Regions from separate parts of the Ancylobacter sp. GW821-FHT10E12 genome, predicted to be linked through region 2. Evidence: riboswitches for the same ligand, from Rfam matches in the RefSeq annotation. Region 2 holds a riboswitch; the other holds the start of a gene.
What was found. A riboswitch is a leader RNA that binds a small molecule or an ion and turns the genes downstream of it on or off. The one in region 2 is predicted to bind thiamine pyrophosphate.

Region 1: linked by a shared signal. The riboswitch ahead of AC1RU4_RS12095 (ABC transporter substrate-binding protein) and the one ahead of thiO (glycine oxidase ThiO) in region 2 are both predicted to bind thiamine pyrophosphate.

The regions. Positions count from the first base shown of each region.
Region 1 covers NZ_JBXASN010000007.1:278,240-285,852, forward strand. The annotation lists gene AC1RU4_RS12085 (sensor domain-containing protein) at 1-160, shown strand, start outside; gene AC1RU4_RS12090 (winged helix-turn-helix domain-containing protein) at 157-1,347, shown strand; TPP riboswitch at 1,393-1,511, shown strand; gene AC1RU4_RS12095 (ABC transporter substrate-binding protein) at 1,594-2,535, shown strand; gene clcA (H(+)/Cl(-) exchange transporter ClcA) at 2,694-4,058, shown strand; gene AC1RU4_RS12105 (ABC transporter ATP-binding protein/permease) at 4,066-5,805, opposite strand; gene AC1RU4_RS12110 (hypothetical protein) at 6,038-6,274, opposite strand; gene phnE (phosphonate ABC transporter, permease protein PhnE) at 6,412-7,233, opposite strand; gene phnD (phosphonate ABC transporter substrate-binding protein) at 7,410-7,613, opposite strand, start outside.
Region 2 covers NZ_JBXASN010000001.1:12,273-19,885, reverse strand. The annotation lists gene AC1RU4_RS00115 (chemotaxis protein CheW) at 1-91, opposite strand, end outside; gene chpT (histidine phosphotransferase ChpT) at 341-982, opposite strand; gene AC1RU4_RS00105 (DUF1134 domain-containing protein) at 1,290-1,889, shown strand; gene AC1RU4_RS00100 (hypothetical protein) at 2,114-3,412, shown strand; gene AC1RU4_RS00095 (thiamine phosphate synthase) at 3,645-4,250, opposite strand; gene AC1RU4_RS00090 (thiazole synthase) at 4,294-5,148, opposite strand; gene thiS (sulfur carrier protein ThiS) at 5,150-5,347, opposite strand; gene thiO (glycine oxidase ThiO) at 5,325-6,359, opposite strand; TPP riboswitch at 6,406-6,541, opposite strand; gene AC1RU4_RS00075 (MHYT domain-containing protein) at 6,592-7,613, opposite strand, start outside.

The DNA of each region.
Region 1 (7,613 bases), on a different contig from region 2:
CGGCCACCAGCTCAATATCGGCGCGGCCCTCGGCGTCGCCGTCACCGTCGAAGCCATCGACGCCGACGCGCTGCTCCGCCACGCCGACACCCTGATGTATGCCGCCAAGGCCACCGGCCGGACCATCGAGGTCGATCTCAGATGGATCGACGGTGCATGAGCCTGCACCTCTCGAATGACGACGCGCGGCGCATCTTCCTGGCGAAGCAGGGTCTGTCCCGGCAACCCGGACGGGCGCTGTCCAAGTCCGGCCTGCTCGATCTCGTCCACGAACTCGGCTTCGTGCAGGTCGACAGCATCGCCACGGTCGAGCGGGCGCATCACCACATCCTGTTCGCCCGCGCCCAGACCTATCGGCGCGAGCACCTGACCGCGCTGCTGGAGCGCGACGGCGAGCTGTTCGAGCACTGGACGCACGACGCCGCCATCATTCCCAGCGCCTTCTATCGCTACTGGAAGCACCGCTTCGCGCATGCGCAGGCCAATCTCGCCGAGCGCTGGCGCACCTGGCACGAGAACGGCTTCGAGCAGTCGATGGAGCATGTGCTCGACCGCGTCACCGCCGAGGGCCGGCTGATGGCGCGGCATTTCGAGGCCGAGCAGCGCCAGCCCGGCGGCTGGTGGAACTGGCATCCGGCCAAGACGGCGCTCGAATATCACTGGCGTACCGGCCGGCTCGCCATTGCCGGCCGCGAGGGTTTCCAGAAGATCTACGACCTCGCCGAACGCGTCATCCCCGTCCGCCATTTCGAGCCCGAAATCTCGCGCGAGGCTTTCGTCGACTGGGCCTGCTCCTCGGCGCTGGAGCGGCTGGGCTTCGCCACCCAAGGCGAGATCGCCGCCTTCTGGGACCTCGTCTCGCCGGAGGAGGCACGCGCCTGGGTACTGGCCAATCGCGAGAAGCTGGACGATGTCGTGGTGATCGCCGCCGACGGCAAGCCGCGTGCCTCCTTCGCCTTCGCCGGCAGCGGCCCGGCCTTCGACGCCCTGCCCGCCCCGCCGGCGCGGCTGCGGGTGCTCAGCCCGTTCGACCCGCTGCTGCGCGACCGGGCGCGCACCGAGCGCCTGTTCGGCTTCTTCTACCGCATCGAGGTATTCGTGCCGGCGCCCAAGCGGGTCTATGGCTATTATGTCTTCCCGCTGATCGAGGACGACCGGCTGATCGGGCGCATCGACATGAAGGCCGACCGCAAGGCCGGCAGCCTCGACGTGCGCCGCCTGTGGCTGGAGCCGGGGGTGCGCGCCTCCTCCGGCCGGCTGGAGCGCCTCGACGCCGAACTCGCGCGCATGGCCCGCTTCGCCGGGGTCGAACGGGTGGCCTATCTCGACGGCTGGCGCGGCGCATAGCCGGCTTCGCGCCGATTGCCGTGGCATACCCGCTCTGCTAGTCTTCGGCTGTCCGAGGGGTGTCCCGCCGGCCCGCAAGGGTCCAAGGGGCTGAGATGGCGCAAGCCAGACCCTTTGAACCTGATCCGGGTCATGCCGGCGAAGGGACGGAACGACGGCGGGGTCGCCTCCACACAGGGAGCATGCCCGCGCCGGATTTCCCCCGAAAGCTCATGTGCCGGATCTCCACAACGGGAGGAGATCCATATGTTCATCAAGACCATCGCCGCCGCCGGGATCGCCCTGGCGCTTTCGCTTGCTCCCGCCGCCGCCGCGGACAAGCTCACCGTGCTGCTCGACTGGTATGTGAATCCAGACCACGCGCCGCTGATCCTCGCCAGGGAGAAGGGTTTCTTCGCCGCCCACGGCCTCGATGTCGAGCTGGTGGCGCCGGCCGACCCGTCGGCGCCGCCGCGCCTCGTCGCCGCCGGCCAGGCGGAAGTCGCGGTCAGCTACCAGCCGAACCTCTATCTCTCGGTGAAGGAGGGCCTGCCGCTGGTGCGCTTCGGCACCCTGGTCTCCACCCCGCTTACCGCGCTGGTGGCGCTGAAGGACGGCCCCATCAAGTCGATCGCCGATCTCAAGGGCAAGACGGTCGGCTTCTCGGTCGCCGGGCTGGAGGACGCGCTGCTCGGCACCATGCTCGCCGATGCCGGCCTCAAGCCGACCGACGTCACCATGGTGAACGTCAATTTCGCGCTCTCCCCGGCGCTGGTCGCCGGCAAGGTCGACGCGGTGATCGGCGCCTACCGCAATTTCGAACTCACCCAGATCAGGCTCGAAGGCAAGGAAGGCATCGCCTTCTTTCCCGAGGAGCACGGGGTGCCGGTGTTCGACGAACTGGTCTACGTCACCCGCAGGGACCTGATCGGCGACAAGCGCCTCAAGCCTTTCCTCGCCGCCGTCGAGGACGCCACCATCTACATCCTCAACCACCCGGACGAGGCGTGGGGCGTGTTCGTGAAGGCCAATCCGAAGCTCGACGACGAACTCAACCGCACCGCATGGGCCGATACGCTGCGCCGCTTCGCCCATGCCCCGGCGGCGCTCGACACCGAGCGCTATGCGCGCTTCGGCGAATTCATGAAGAAGCACGGGCTCATCGACACGGTCGAGCCGGTCGCGACCTACGCGCCCGTCCTGCCCTGAGGCGGGAGGCCGCGCGTTCCGATGGCGCGCGGCCTCCTTGCTGCAAAGCCGCAAGTACCTTGCCGAACCTGCGAATTTGCCGATTTCGTTCTTCCGGCCCGTGCCTTGCGGTGCTACCCGTCCCAAAGGGCCGATAGCGCGGGCGCGGGGGAAACGACATGGGCAATGGCGGTTATCACGCGGTAGCGGTTGTCGTCGGCGTGGCGGTCGGTCTCGCCGGCGTCGCCTTCCATCTCGGCGTCGATGGGCTGATCGCCGCCTGGCCGTCGCTGCTGCGCGATACGCTCGGCCTGTCGGGCACCGCGCTCCATGCCGCCGGCGGTGCGGTCGCCGCGATCATGGCCGTCGTCTCGCTCTGGCTGGTGCGCCGCTTCGCTCCCGAGGCCGGCGGGTCGGGCGTGCCGGAGATCGAGGGAGCGATGGAGGGCCTGCGCGAGGTGCGGTGGCATCGCGTGCTGCCGGTGAAATTCGTCGGCGGCCTCTTGTCGCTCGGCTCCGGCATGGTGCTCGGCCGCGAGGGCCCGACCATCCATCTCGGCGCCTCCATCGCCAAGGCCGCCGCCGACCTGACGAAGCTGCAGGCCGAGGACATGCGCGGCCTGCTGGCGGCCGGCGGCGCGGCGGGCCTTGCCGCGGCCTTCAACGCGCCGCTGGCGGCGGTGCTGTTCGTGATCGAGGAGACGCGGCGGCAATTTCCCTATAGTTCGCGCACCTATATCGCCGTCGTTCTGGCGTCCCTCGCCAGCGCCGTCGTCACCGAGCAGCTCACCGGCAGCGTACCCTATATGCTGCTCGACGTGTCGCAGATGCCCCTCGGCGCGCTGCCGGCCTTCATCGTGCTCGGCGCCCTGCTCGGCGCCGTCGGCGTCGGATTCAACCGCACGCTGGTCTGGTCGCTCGATCAGGTCCGCCGTCTCGGACTGCGGACGTCGTTCTATATATTCCCGCTCGCCGTCGGCCTCGTCGTCGGCGTGCTGATGTTCGTGCTGCCCGAGGCGACGCAGGGCGGCGAAGTGCTGGCGGTGCAGCTTGCCAAGGAGGCCCGGCCGCTGGGCGTGCTCGCCGTGATCGTGCTGCTGCGCTTCGTCATGACCATGGCGAGCTATTCCACCGGCGTCGCCGGCGGCATTTTCGCGCCCATCCTCGCGCTCGCCACCACCGTCGGCCTGTGCTTCGGCACCGGCCTGGAGATGCTGTTGCCGCTGCCGGAAAACACCCATGTCGGGCTTGCCGTCGCCGCCATGGGAGGATTGTTCGCGGCCACCATCGGCGCGCCGCTGGTCGGCATGGTGCTGGTGATGGAGCTCACCGGCGCCTACGGCCTTCTCGTCCCGGTGATGCTGACGACGATCGTCGCCAACATGGTCGCGCAGCGGCTCGGCGGCCGCCCGATCTACGAGATCCTGCTGGAGCGCACCCTGGCCATCGAAGCGAATGGCCAGCCGGCGCCCGGCCGGCGGTTCCGGCTTCGCCGGCGGTCCCGCGACATGAGCGGAATGGCCGCCGCCGACCAGGACAAGTAAGGCCGGGCTACGCCGCCGCCGGCACCGCATTGAGCTGCGCCGGGCCGCCGGGCGTCGCCTCCAGCGCGAGATGCCGTCCATGCAACGCGCGCAGCGTCGCCCGGTGGCCGATGGAGAGGATCGCCGCGCCCGGCAGCCGCCGGCGCAGCATCTGGTAGAGCGCCGCCTCGCCCGGCTCGTCGAGCGCCGAGGTGGCCTCGTCGAGCAGCAGCACGTCCGGCTTGATCAGCAGCGCGCGGGCGACCGCGAGCCGCTGCTGCTCGCCGCCGGACATCACCGAGGGCCACAGCGCCCGCTCGTCGAGCCGCGCGGCGAAGGCGTCGAGCCCCACCGCCTCCAGCACCTCGCGCAGCGCGGCGTCGTCGTGCTCGGCCATGGCGTCGGGATAGGCGAGCGCACCGCGCAAGGACCCAACCGGCAGATAGGGCCGCTGCGGCAGCACCAGCAGCCGCGCTTCCGGCGCCAGCGCCACCGCGCCGGAGCCATAGGGCCAGATGCCGGCAATGGCGCGCAGCAGCGTGCTCTTGCCCGAGCCCGACGGCCCGGTCAGCAGCACGCTCTCGCCACGGCCGATGGCGATCCCGTCGGCGGTGAGCAGCGCCCGCCCGTCCGGCAGCCGCAACTCGACATCGTCGAGCGCCAGCATCGCCCCGCCGGTCGCCGGCTGGTGGCGCCAGGCGTCGGCGGCGGTCTCGGCACGCGCGGTGGCGATGTTGTTCTCGAAGCCGATGAGACGATCCACCACCGCCTTCCACTCGGCCAGCGTCGAATAGGCGTTGATGAAGAAGGAGAACGAGCCCTGCACCTGGCCGAAGGCGGAGGAGGTCTGCATCAATTGCCCGAGCTGGATGGTGCCGGCGAAATAGGCCGGCGCCACCACGATGAAGGGGAACACGTTCGAGAACTGCCCGTAGCCGGCGGTGAACCAGGTCAGCCGCTTCTGGGCGATCATGATGCCCCAGTAATTGCCGATGATGTGGGAGAAGCGCTCGAGCAGCCGCGCCCGCTCCACCTTTTCGCCCTCCATCAGCGCGATCTGCTCGCCGTTCTCGCGCACGCGCACCAGGTCGACGCGGTAATCGGCCTCGAAGCGCTGCTGGTCGAAGTTCAGCTTCACCAGCACCCGGCCAATGAGATGGGTGAGCCAGGTGCCGACCGCGGCATAGGCGAAGGCCGCCCAGACCAGATAGCCCGGAATGTCCCACTCGCGGCCGAACAGGGTGAAGTGGAAGTCGCCGGATAGGCCCCACAGGATCACCGCGAAGGAGGCGAGCGTCATCACCGCGTTGAGCAGGCCGATGAAGATGCCAATGGTCTGGGCGATATAGGCGCGGATGTCCTCGGCGATACGCTGGTCGGGGTTGTCCGCCGTGTCGCCCTTCAGGCGCAGCCGGTAATGCGTCTGGTGGTCGAGCCAGGCCGAGAGGTACTTCTCGGTCATCCAGGTGCGCCAGCGGATCTCCAGCCATTGGCGCAGATAGATCTGGTAGACGGCGATGATGATCGCCCCGGCCGCATAGAGGCCGAACAGCCAGAACTGGTGGACGAAGGCGGGGTAATCCTTCTCCTGGATGGCATTGTAGAAGGCATTGTTCCACTGGTTGAGCAGCACGGTGGCGTAGACCCAGCCCACCTCCAGCGCGACCACGGCGCCGAGCAACAGGCCGCCCCGCCATTTGTCCTCGCCGCGGAAATAGGGGGTCGACAACCGCCAGACGTCGGACAGTAGGCTGAGAATGGCACGCACGGGGAATCTCCGGCCGGAAAGGCATGGGGCAGCGCATGGGCAGCGCCGGGCAAGGCGCATGCTGCGAGACTAGCCGAGGTAATGCGGGCGGGAGAATGGCCGCGAGATTAAAGTTTGGTCAGGTGCCGGAGCCGCCCGGCAGGCGCGGCGGCAGCCTGCCGGGCGGTCGATGCGAGAAGGGCGGCGTCCGTGCGGACGCCGCCCTTCCCGTTTCGTGGAATGTCGTCGGCCGTCACTGGGCCGGCTTGGCGGCCGCCGGTGCGCCGGCCGGGGCCTTGGCTGCGGCCGCCGGAGCGGCGGATGTGCCGGCGGCGGCCGGCGCATTGTGCTTCATCCCCTGCCAGGGCTGCTTGGACTGATGCAGCGTCTGCCAGAAGGCCGCGCGCTCTTCCTTGCTGCGTCCGGCGGCCGAAGCTGCGGTGATGCCGAACGTGGCAATGAGGGCGGTGGCGAGAAGAATGCGAAACATGAGTCTCTCCTTAAAACGACAGCGTCGCGGGACGACGGTGCGTGCTTTCGGAGAACTATTTATGTCGCTAGCGATCCAATCGTAAGGGAAGCTCACGCATCCCTGATCTTGCGAATTCGCATGGAACGCAAAGGCGCTCAGATGAAGCGCTTGCGGATGTTCTGGCTCACCATGTCCAGCAGCGAGACGGTGACGATGACGATGATCAGGATCGCCGCGGCGTTCGAATAGAGGAAGCCGCGCATGGTCTCGTTGAAGGTCATGCCGATGCCGCCGCCGCCGACGATGCCGAGCACGGTGGCCGAGCGCACATTGGATTCAAAGCGATAGAGCGCATAGGAGATCCAGAGCGGCAGAACCTGCGGCAGCACGCCATAGATGATTTCCTGCAGCCAGGTGCCGCCGGTGCCGCGAATGCCCTCGACCGGCGCCGGGTCGATCTGCTCCACCGCTTCCGAGAACAGCTTGGCGACGACGCCGGTGGTGTGGACGAACAGCGCCAGCACGCCGGCAAAGGGGCCGAGGCCGACGGCGGCGATGAAGATCAGCGCGAAGACCAGCTCGTTGATGGCGCGGCAGGCGTCCATCAGCCGGCGCACCGGGAACGCCACCCAGCGCGGCACCACATTGTCGGCGCACAGGATGCCGAAGGGGATGCCGGCGATCACCGCCAGCAGCGTGCCCCAGACGGCAATGGCGAGCGTCTCCAGCATCGCATTGGTGTAGACGTCCCAATCGGTGAAGTCGGGCCGCAGGAAATCGGCGCCGAGGATCGCCATGTTGCCGGCGTCGCGCCACAGCTGCGCCGGGTTCATCTCCGCCTCGTGCCAGCAGAACACCAGCACCACCACCGCGAGCGCGGCAAGCGCGAGGCGTGTCAGCCGGGTGGCGAGCGGGGTTACCGGCGGCAGGGGAAGCGCGGCGATGGTGGCGCGGTGGGCGTCGTCGGCGGCGAACATCGGAGTCTCTCCAGAAGATCGTCGTCCCGGATGGCTCGGGGCTCAGCCGGGATCACCAGATAGACGTCATCCCGGAACGGCCGTCCGCCGTATCCGGGATCGCGTGCAGAACGGGGAGCCGATCCCGGATCGCCGCGGGCGCGGCGTCCGGGATGACATGGCCGGGAAACCCGACCTCACATGGCGGGCAGCTTCTTCAGCTGCGCGTCGAGCTGGGCGAGCTGGGCGTCGATCTTCTTCAGCTCGGCGGTCTTTTCGTCCGCCGAGAGCTTGTCGCTCTTCTCGGCCTTGACGCGGGCCTTGAACAGTTCGAGCTGGCGGATCGGGATCAGCTGCGCGTCGGAGGAGGCGAGGAACGGACCCCAGCCATCCGAGGTCTT
Region 2 (7,613 bases):
TCGCCGCGCCGCGCCCGGACGAGGGGGTCGGCGCGCCGGCCAGGGCACGGCCGGCGAACGGAAGCGGGGCGAGGGATTCGATCGGCGACATGTCGGAACCAGACGCTCACGCAGCAAGGAACGCTCCCATGCGGGAACACCCGTCGATTGTGCGGCGGCCAGCGTTAATGTCTTCTGAAGACGCTGCGGAAGCGTCGGGATTCCGGGCGGCGCGGCCTTGCGGAAGATCCGGCGAGGAGCCGGCCCGCATGGGTCAGGCAGGGCGCAAGCTCGGCAGGGCTCGCCCGACGAGGCCGGGCCGTCCGGCACGGCGCCGGTTCCATCGACGACGGCGGCGCCCTCAGGCGGCCACGGCGCTGATCGTCACCGCCTCGCCATCCATGGCGAAGGCGATCGTCACCCCCACCTCGCGGGCGAGCAGGCCGGTATAATGCGGCTGGATGGCATGGGCGTCGATCTGGTGGTCTTCCGGCACCTGCCCGGCCAGCAGCGTCGGCAGGTTGGGCGGGATGCGGGCATGGCTGCCCTCGGTGCGCAGGCGGAACCCCTCGCCCTCGCCGACGGAGGCGACATGGATGCGCCCGCCGCGCGGGATCGTCGCGCCGGCGACCAGCAGCAGGTTCAGCAGCAGCTTCACCCGGTTCTTCGGCAACAGCGCCCGCGGCACCTGCCAGTCGAGGCTGGTGCGGTCGTCCTGGATGAAGCCGCGCGCCACGTTCTCGGCATCGCCGGTGTCGATCTGCGCCCCGGCCGAGCCGGCGGCGCCGAAGGCCAGCCGGCAGAACTGCAGCCGGGCGGAGGCCTGCCGCGCGCTCTTGGCGATCAGCTCCAGCGCGAACTGCTTCATGCTCGGGTCGTCCTCGTCCTCCAGCACCTCCAGGCCGTTGACGATGGCGCCGACCGGGCTGATCACGTCATGGCAGACGCGCGAGCACAACAGGGCGGCGAGGTCGAGCTTGTCGAGGTCGATGGCGGTCGTCATCGCGGTTCCGTCGTGAAGAGGCGAGGCATGGCGAGGCGAAATACGGCGAGGTGGCGGAGCGGGGCATCGGGCCGGCGCGAATCGCCGCGCGCGCCGCCGGCCGGTTCAGCGCCGTGATACACCGCACCCGCCGCCGCGCCAACCGCGGGGCGGTGCCGGAACGGCGCCGAATCGAGGCGCCGCCTTCCTAACGCCCATCTGCGTTGTTAATGATAGGCTCGGGATTCGCCTGCCCGGCCGTCTCCCGCGAGCCGCACGATCCATCAGCACGTCAGAACGTCAGCCCGTCCCAAACGTGAGACCGCCCATGCCGACCTTGCGCGCCCTCCTCGCCTGCCTGTCGCTCCTCGTGGTTCCCGTGCTCGCCGCCGTCCCGGCCGCGGCGCAGTACAAGCAGCCGCAGCCGCAGCCGCAGCCGCAGGGCAGCACCTATTCCGCCGACGAACTGGTCGCCCAGGGCCACGGCTTCTTCGGCGAGGTGTCGCGCGGCCTCGCGCTGTCCATCGAGAAGGCGGTCGGCCAGTGGGGCCAGCCCAATGGCTACATCCTCGGACAGGAGGGCGGCGGCGCCTTTGTCGGCGGCCTGCGCTACGGCGAGGGCACGCTCTACACCCGCAATGCCGGCGACCTCAAGGTCTACTGGCAGGGCCCCTCGCTCGGCTGGGATTTCGGCGGCGACGGCGCCCGCACCATGATCCTGGTGTACAACCTCAATGCCATCAACGACATCTTCCGCCGCTTCGGCGGCATTTCCGGCTCCGCCTATTTCGTCGCCGGCTTCGGCATGACCGCGCTCGCCAGCGACCAGATGGTGGTGGTGCCGATCCGCTCCGGCGTCGGCGTGCGGCTCGGCGCCAATATCGGCTATCTGAAGTTCACGCCCAACGCGACGTGGAATCCGTTCTGAACCCGGCGCGCTACGTGAAATTTGAGATGACGGCGCGCACGCGGCGTGCTCCATCCGCAAGAACGTGCCGCAGGATCGCGCCGCCGCTGGCACCTCACGGTTTCAACCGGCGGCAAAGACACCTAGACTATCGGACCCGTCCGGCGGTTGCCGTCGTTTTTGAGTTCGTAACGGATGCCGCCTAGTGTGGGCGGCTCCGCATGCGTACAAGGTGAGATCGCCGCATGATCGAAGCGGTCATGTATGCCGCCATCGGCTTCCTGACGGCGACGCTGCTCGCCCTGCTGATCCTGCCGGCCGTCTGGCGGCGGGCGGTGCGGCTGACGCGCCGTCGCGTCGAGGGCGCCATACCGGTCTCCCTCGCCGAGATCCAGGCCGACAAGGACCAGATGCGCGCCGGCCACGCGGTGGAGACCCGCCGTCTCGAACGCGAAGTCGACAGCCTCTATGCCCGCACCGCCGGGCAATGGGAGCGCATCGTCCGCCAGGACGAGGAGCTGCGTACCCGCGCCGCCGCGCTCGCCGACGTCACCGCCCGCCTCGAGGCGCTGCAGGCGAGCCATGACGAACTCTCCGCCCATGACGCGCAGCTCGACGCCGGCCTCACGCAGCGCACCGCCGAGCTGGCGCAAACCCGCGCCGCGCTGGAGGCGACCCGCACCGATCTTCTGGCCACGCGGCAGGCGCTGGAGGAGACCACCGCCCGCGCCGAGGAATTGCAGGTCGAGCATGTCGCGCTCTCCACGCTGCGCGACACGTTGAAGGACCGCGTCACCGATCTCGACCGCCACCTCGCCACCACCTCCGCCCATCTCGCCGAGGACCGCGCCCGGCTGCGCGACAGCGAGCAGGACCTCGGCGCCGAGCGCGTCAGCACGCGCGATCTCGCGGCGCGGCTGGCGGCGGTGCAGGCGGATTTCGACGCCAGCGCCTCCCGCGCCGAGCTGCTGGCGACCGACCTGGCGGCGCTGCACATTCAGGCCGAGAGCCTGTCGGACCGCACCCGCGCCGCCGAGGCGCTGCGCGACGAGACGCTGCGCGAGACGGCGCGCGTCACCACCGAAGCCCGCGCCGCGCAGGCGGACGCCGAGGCCGCCGCGCGTCAGGCCGGCGACCTCGCCCGCATGCTGCGGGCGGAAATGGACATGCTGGAAGGCGCGCTCGCCAAGGCACGGGTGGAGCGCGGCGAGCTGCAATCGCGGCTCGAAACCCGGCTGCCGGCCGATATCGGGCAGGACGAGCCGGACGACGCCGCGCGCCTGCGCACCCGCCTCGGCGAGATCGCCGCCCAGGTCGCCGCGATGGTGGCGAGGCTGGAGGGTTCCGGCTCGCCGATCAACGCCATTCTCGCCGCGCATCCGCCGGCGACGCGCAACGGCACCGGCGCGCCGGTGCTGCTGGCCGACCGAATCCGGGCTTTGCAGGGCCAGTCTTCTCTGCCGGGCCAATCTTCGTTGCCGGGCCAGTCTTCCCTGCAAGGTGAAGAGCCCCTCGCCCCGCCGGCCCGCGCCGTCGCGGAATAGCTGCCGTCCTCCACGCCGTCATCCCGGACGATCCGCAGGATCGATCCGGGATCGCGCGGGAATTGGAGGGCGCTCCCGGCTCTCCGCTTCGCTGCGGCCGGGATGACGACCGAGGGGATCTGGCTCAGCATGCGCCTGACGGTTCGGCTGCCGGGAGGATGAAGCGGAGGCCCCGGCGATCGGGGCGCGGCATGTGGCAGAGCCGGCCGCGCTGCCTGCCCGTGCTCAGCCCTCACACATATTCCCGCGTGGCGTCCACGAAGGCGCGGGCGCGGGCTTCCGGGTGATCGTTCAACAGCACGTCGGTCACCACCGCGATGCTGTCGGCGCCGGCGTCGAGCACGCCGCGGGCACGGTCGAGATTGATGCCGCCAATACCGACCAGCGGAATCTCCCCGACCCGCTGCTTCCAGCCGCGCAGCTTGTCGAGGCCCTGCGGCGCCCATTTCATCTTCTTCAGGATGGTCGGGTAGACCGGTCCCAGCGCCACGTAGTCGGGCTCCGCCGCCAACGCGATGTCGAGTTCGCCATCGTCATGCGTGCTCACGCCGAGGCGCAGGCCGGCGCGGCGGATCGCCTTCAGGTCGGCGTCGGCAAGGTCCTCCTGGCCGAGATGGATGAAATCGCAGCCGCCCTCGATGGCGAGCTGCCAGTGGTCGTTGACGACCAGCTGGGCGCCATAGCGCCCGCACGCCGCCTTGGCGGCGGCGATCTCGCGGCGCAGCTCGTCCTCCTCCATGTCCTTGGCGCGCAGCTGCACCAGCTTCACGCCCTGCGGCAGCAGCCGGGGCAGCCAGCTGGCGCGGTCGACGATCAGGTAGAAGGGGTCGAGATTCATCGTCATGTCCCTGAGCGGCCATCCGGCCGGAAAGCGCCGCGGATCAGGCGAGGAAGGCCTGCCCCATCACCGGGGTCGAGGGCGCCGCCATGTCGCGCGCCTCCATCGGATCGGCGCGATACGCCTCGCGCCCGGCCTCGATGGCGAGAGCGAAGGCGCGCGCCATCTTCACCGGATCGCCGGCCTTGGCCACCGCGGTGTTGAGCAGCACCGCGTCGTAGCCGAGCTCCATCGCCGCCGCCGCATGCGAGGGCACGCCGACGCCGGCATCGACCACCAGCGGGATGCGCGGGAAATGCGCCCGCATGGAGCGCAGCCCATAGGGATTGTTGAGGCCGCGGCCGGAGCCGATCGGCGCCCCCCACGGCATCAGCACCTCGCAGCCGGCGGCCACCAGCTTGTCGGCGACCACCAGGTCCTCGGTGGTGTAGGGGAACACCTGGAAACCGTCGCGGGTAAGGATGCGCGCGGCCTCCACCAGGCCGAACACGTCCGGCTGCAGGGTGTCGTCCTCGCCGATCACCTCCAGCTTGATCCAGTCGGTGCCGAACAGCTCGCGCGCCATCTCGGCGGTGGTCACCGCCTCCTTCACCGTCTTGCAGCCGGCGGTGTTGGGCAGCACCTTCACCCCGAGGTCGCGGATAAGCTGCCAGAAGCTCTGGCCGGCGAGAGTTTGCCCGGCTTTGGCCGCCCCGGATTCGCGGCGCAGCGACACGGTGACGATCTCGGCCCCGCTGGCGCGGATCGCCTCGGCAAGGATCGCCGGCGAGGGATATTGCGCGGTGCCCAGCAGCAGGCGCGAAGACACTTTGGTGCCGTAGAACTCCACGGCATCGGCCTGCGCCAGGGTCGTGGATGCGGATGCACCGGTTGCGGGCGATTTCGTCACGGCATCCATCTCAGCCTCCCTGCATCGGTGCGAGAATTTCCACCCGGTCGCCATCGGCGAGCCGGGCCTCGGGGCGGCGCGCCTTGCGCACCATCGCCCCGTTCAGCGCGGTGGCGACGATGGCATCGGCATAGCCGAGCTCGCCGAGCAGCTCGGCGATCGTGGCGGCGCGGATCACCGCCGTCTCACCATTCACGACGATCTTCATCCATCACCTCCGGGAAATGCGTCCCGTCGAACGCCAGCTCCGCGGCGCGGCGGGCGAGCGCCGGCGCCAGCAGGAAGCCGTGGCGGTAGAAACCGTTGACATGGATCGTGCGCCCGCGCCGGCGGATGCGCGGCAGGTTGTCGGGGAAGGCCGGGCGCACGTCGGCGCCGATCTCCACGATCTCCGCCTCGCCGAAGGCCGGGTGCAGAGCATAGACCGCCGACAGCAGCTCCAGCATGGAGCGCCCGGTCACCCGTCCGCGCTCGTCATTCTCGATCGAGGTGGCGCCGATCATGAAATGCCCGTCGCCGCGCGGCACCACATAGACCGGGATGCGCGGGTGCAGCATGCGCACCGGACGCTTGAGCGAAATCTCGGTCGAGTAGAGCACCAGCATCTCGCCCTTCACCCCGCGCAGGTCGGCGAGCACGTCGCGGGCGGCAAGGCCGCGGCAATCGAGCACGATATCGGCCTCACCGGACACCGCATCGGCCGGATCGGGCTGATCGTACACCTCACTGGACACGGTGTCGTCGTAGCGGAAGGTAACTCCATACTCCGAAACCAGCCGTCCGGTCAGCGCCGCGAGCGCCTTGCGCGGCTCCAGATGCGCCTCGGTGGGGAAGAACAGCCCCTGCTCGAAACGCCCCGCCAGATCCGGCTCCAGCGCGCCGAGCCGGGCGCCGTCGATCCATTCATAGCCTTCGGTGCGGCGGGAAAACCGTTTGAGATCAGGGAGATCGCGCGCCTGCGCCAGCACGAGGCTGCCCTGCGCCGGCACGTCCGGCACCTCGCGGCGCCAGTAATCGAGCGATTCGAAGCCGAGCTCGGCGACCAGCTTCTCGGCGCTCTCGCGCTCGCACCACGGCGCCAGCATGCCGCCGGCATACCAGGAGCACCCCTGCCCAGATCCCGATTTCCGTTCGATTACAGTGACTTGCGCCCCGCGCTGCGCGAAGGCGTGCGCGCAGGTCAGCCCGGCGACACCGGCGCCGACCACGGTGACGCGCATGGCATTGGCGGCACGCGCCGCCGTTTCGTCATGAGGGAATGGGGTTCCGTCGGTCATGCAGCCTCCCTCCGCCAGTCCAAACTGGATCAGGTTCAAAGGGTCGCCATGCTGCCCGCCTGCGGAACTCCGCTCGCGCGCCGATGGCCTCTCAGCCTCCTGACGAGGCTCCCCCGGACACGATGGATATAATCATTCGCCGGCGCGATGTCACCTTGCGGTCGACAATATTCGCTCACCCCTGCCGTGACGACAAACTCACCACATTGCCCGGCGGCCGATGTGTCGTCTCGCGCAGCATCCGTTCCAGCGAGTCCTGGCTGAACGGTTTGGCGAGACGCGGAATTACCGTCTCCGCCCCGTCCGGCAGCTGTGCGTACCCGGTGCCGAGGACGATCGGAAGCGACGGGAATCGCTCGCGAATTGCCGCTGCAAGCTGCAGGCCGGTCATGCCCGGCATCGCCTGGTCGGTCAGCACCATGTCGAAGCCGTCGCTGGCGGCGAGCACGGCGAGAGCCTCGGTGCCCGAACTCGCCTCGACCACCTGGTAGCCGAGATCCTCGATCATCGCCGCCGTCGCGGTCAGCACCAGCGGATCGTCGTCGACCACCAGCACGCGCTGCGTGCCGTCGACGCGGCGCGGCGGCTGCATCGAGGGCTCGGCGGCAGAGGACAGCGCATCGCGCCGGCCGGGCGCGATCGGCAGGTAGATCGACGCCGTGGTGCCGTGCCCCGGACGGCTCGTCAACATGAGCCGCCCGCCGGATTGCGCGGCGAGGCCGTGCACCATGGCGAGGCCGAGGCCGGTGCCCTTGCCGACCCCCTTGGTGGTAAAGAACGGCTCGGTCGCCCGCGCCAGCGTGGTTTCGTCCATGCCGACGCCGTCATCGGCGACCGTCAGGCGGAAGAAGCTCGCCTCGCCGCCGCCCTCCTCTCCGGCAAGCTCGGCCTTGCCTTCGCTGGCGCCGATCACGATGGTGCCGCCCTCGGGCATGGCGTCGCGGGCGTTGACCGCAAGGTTCAGCAGCGCGAGTTCCAGCTGATTGGCGTCGACCAGCGCCTTCGGCAGGCCGAGCGGGAAGCGGGTCTCGACCTTGATGGTCGGCCCGATCGAGCGGCGCAGCAGGTCGGCCATGCCGAGCACCAGTTCCGGCACGTCGACGGGTTCGGGATTGAGGTCCTGCCGGCGAGCGAAAGCCAGCATGCGCTGCGTCAGCGCCGCGCCGCGCTGCGCGGCCTGCATCGTGTTCTCGATGA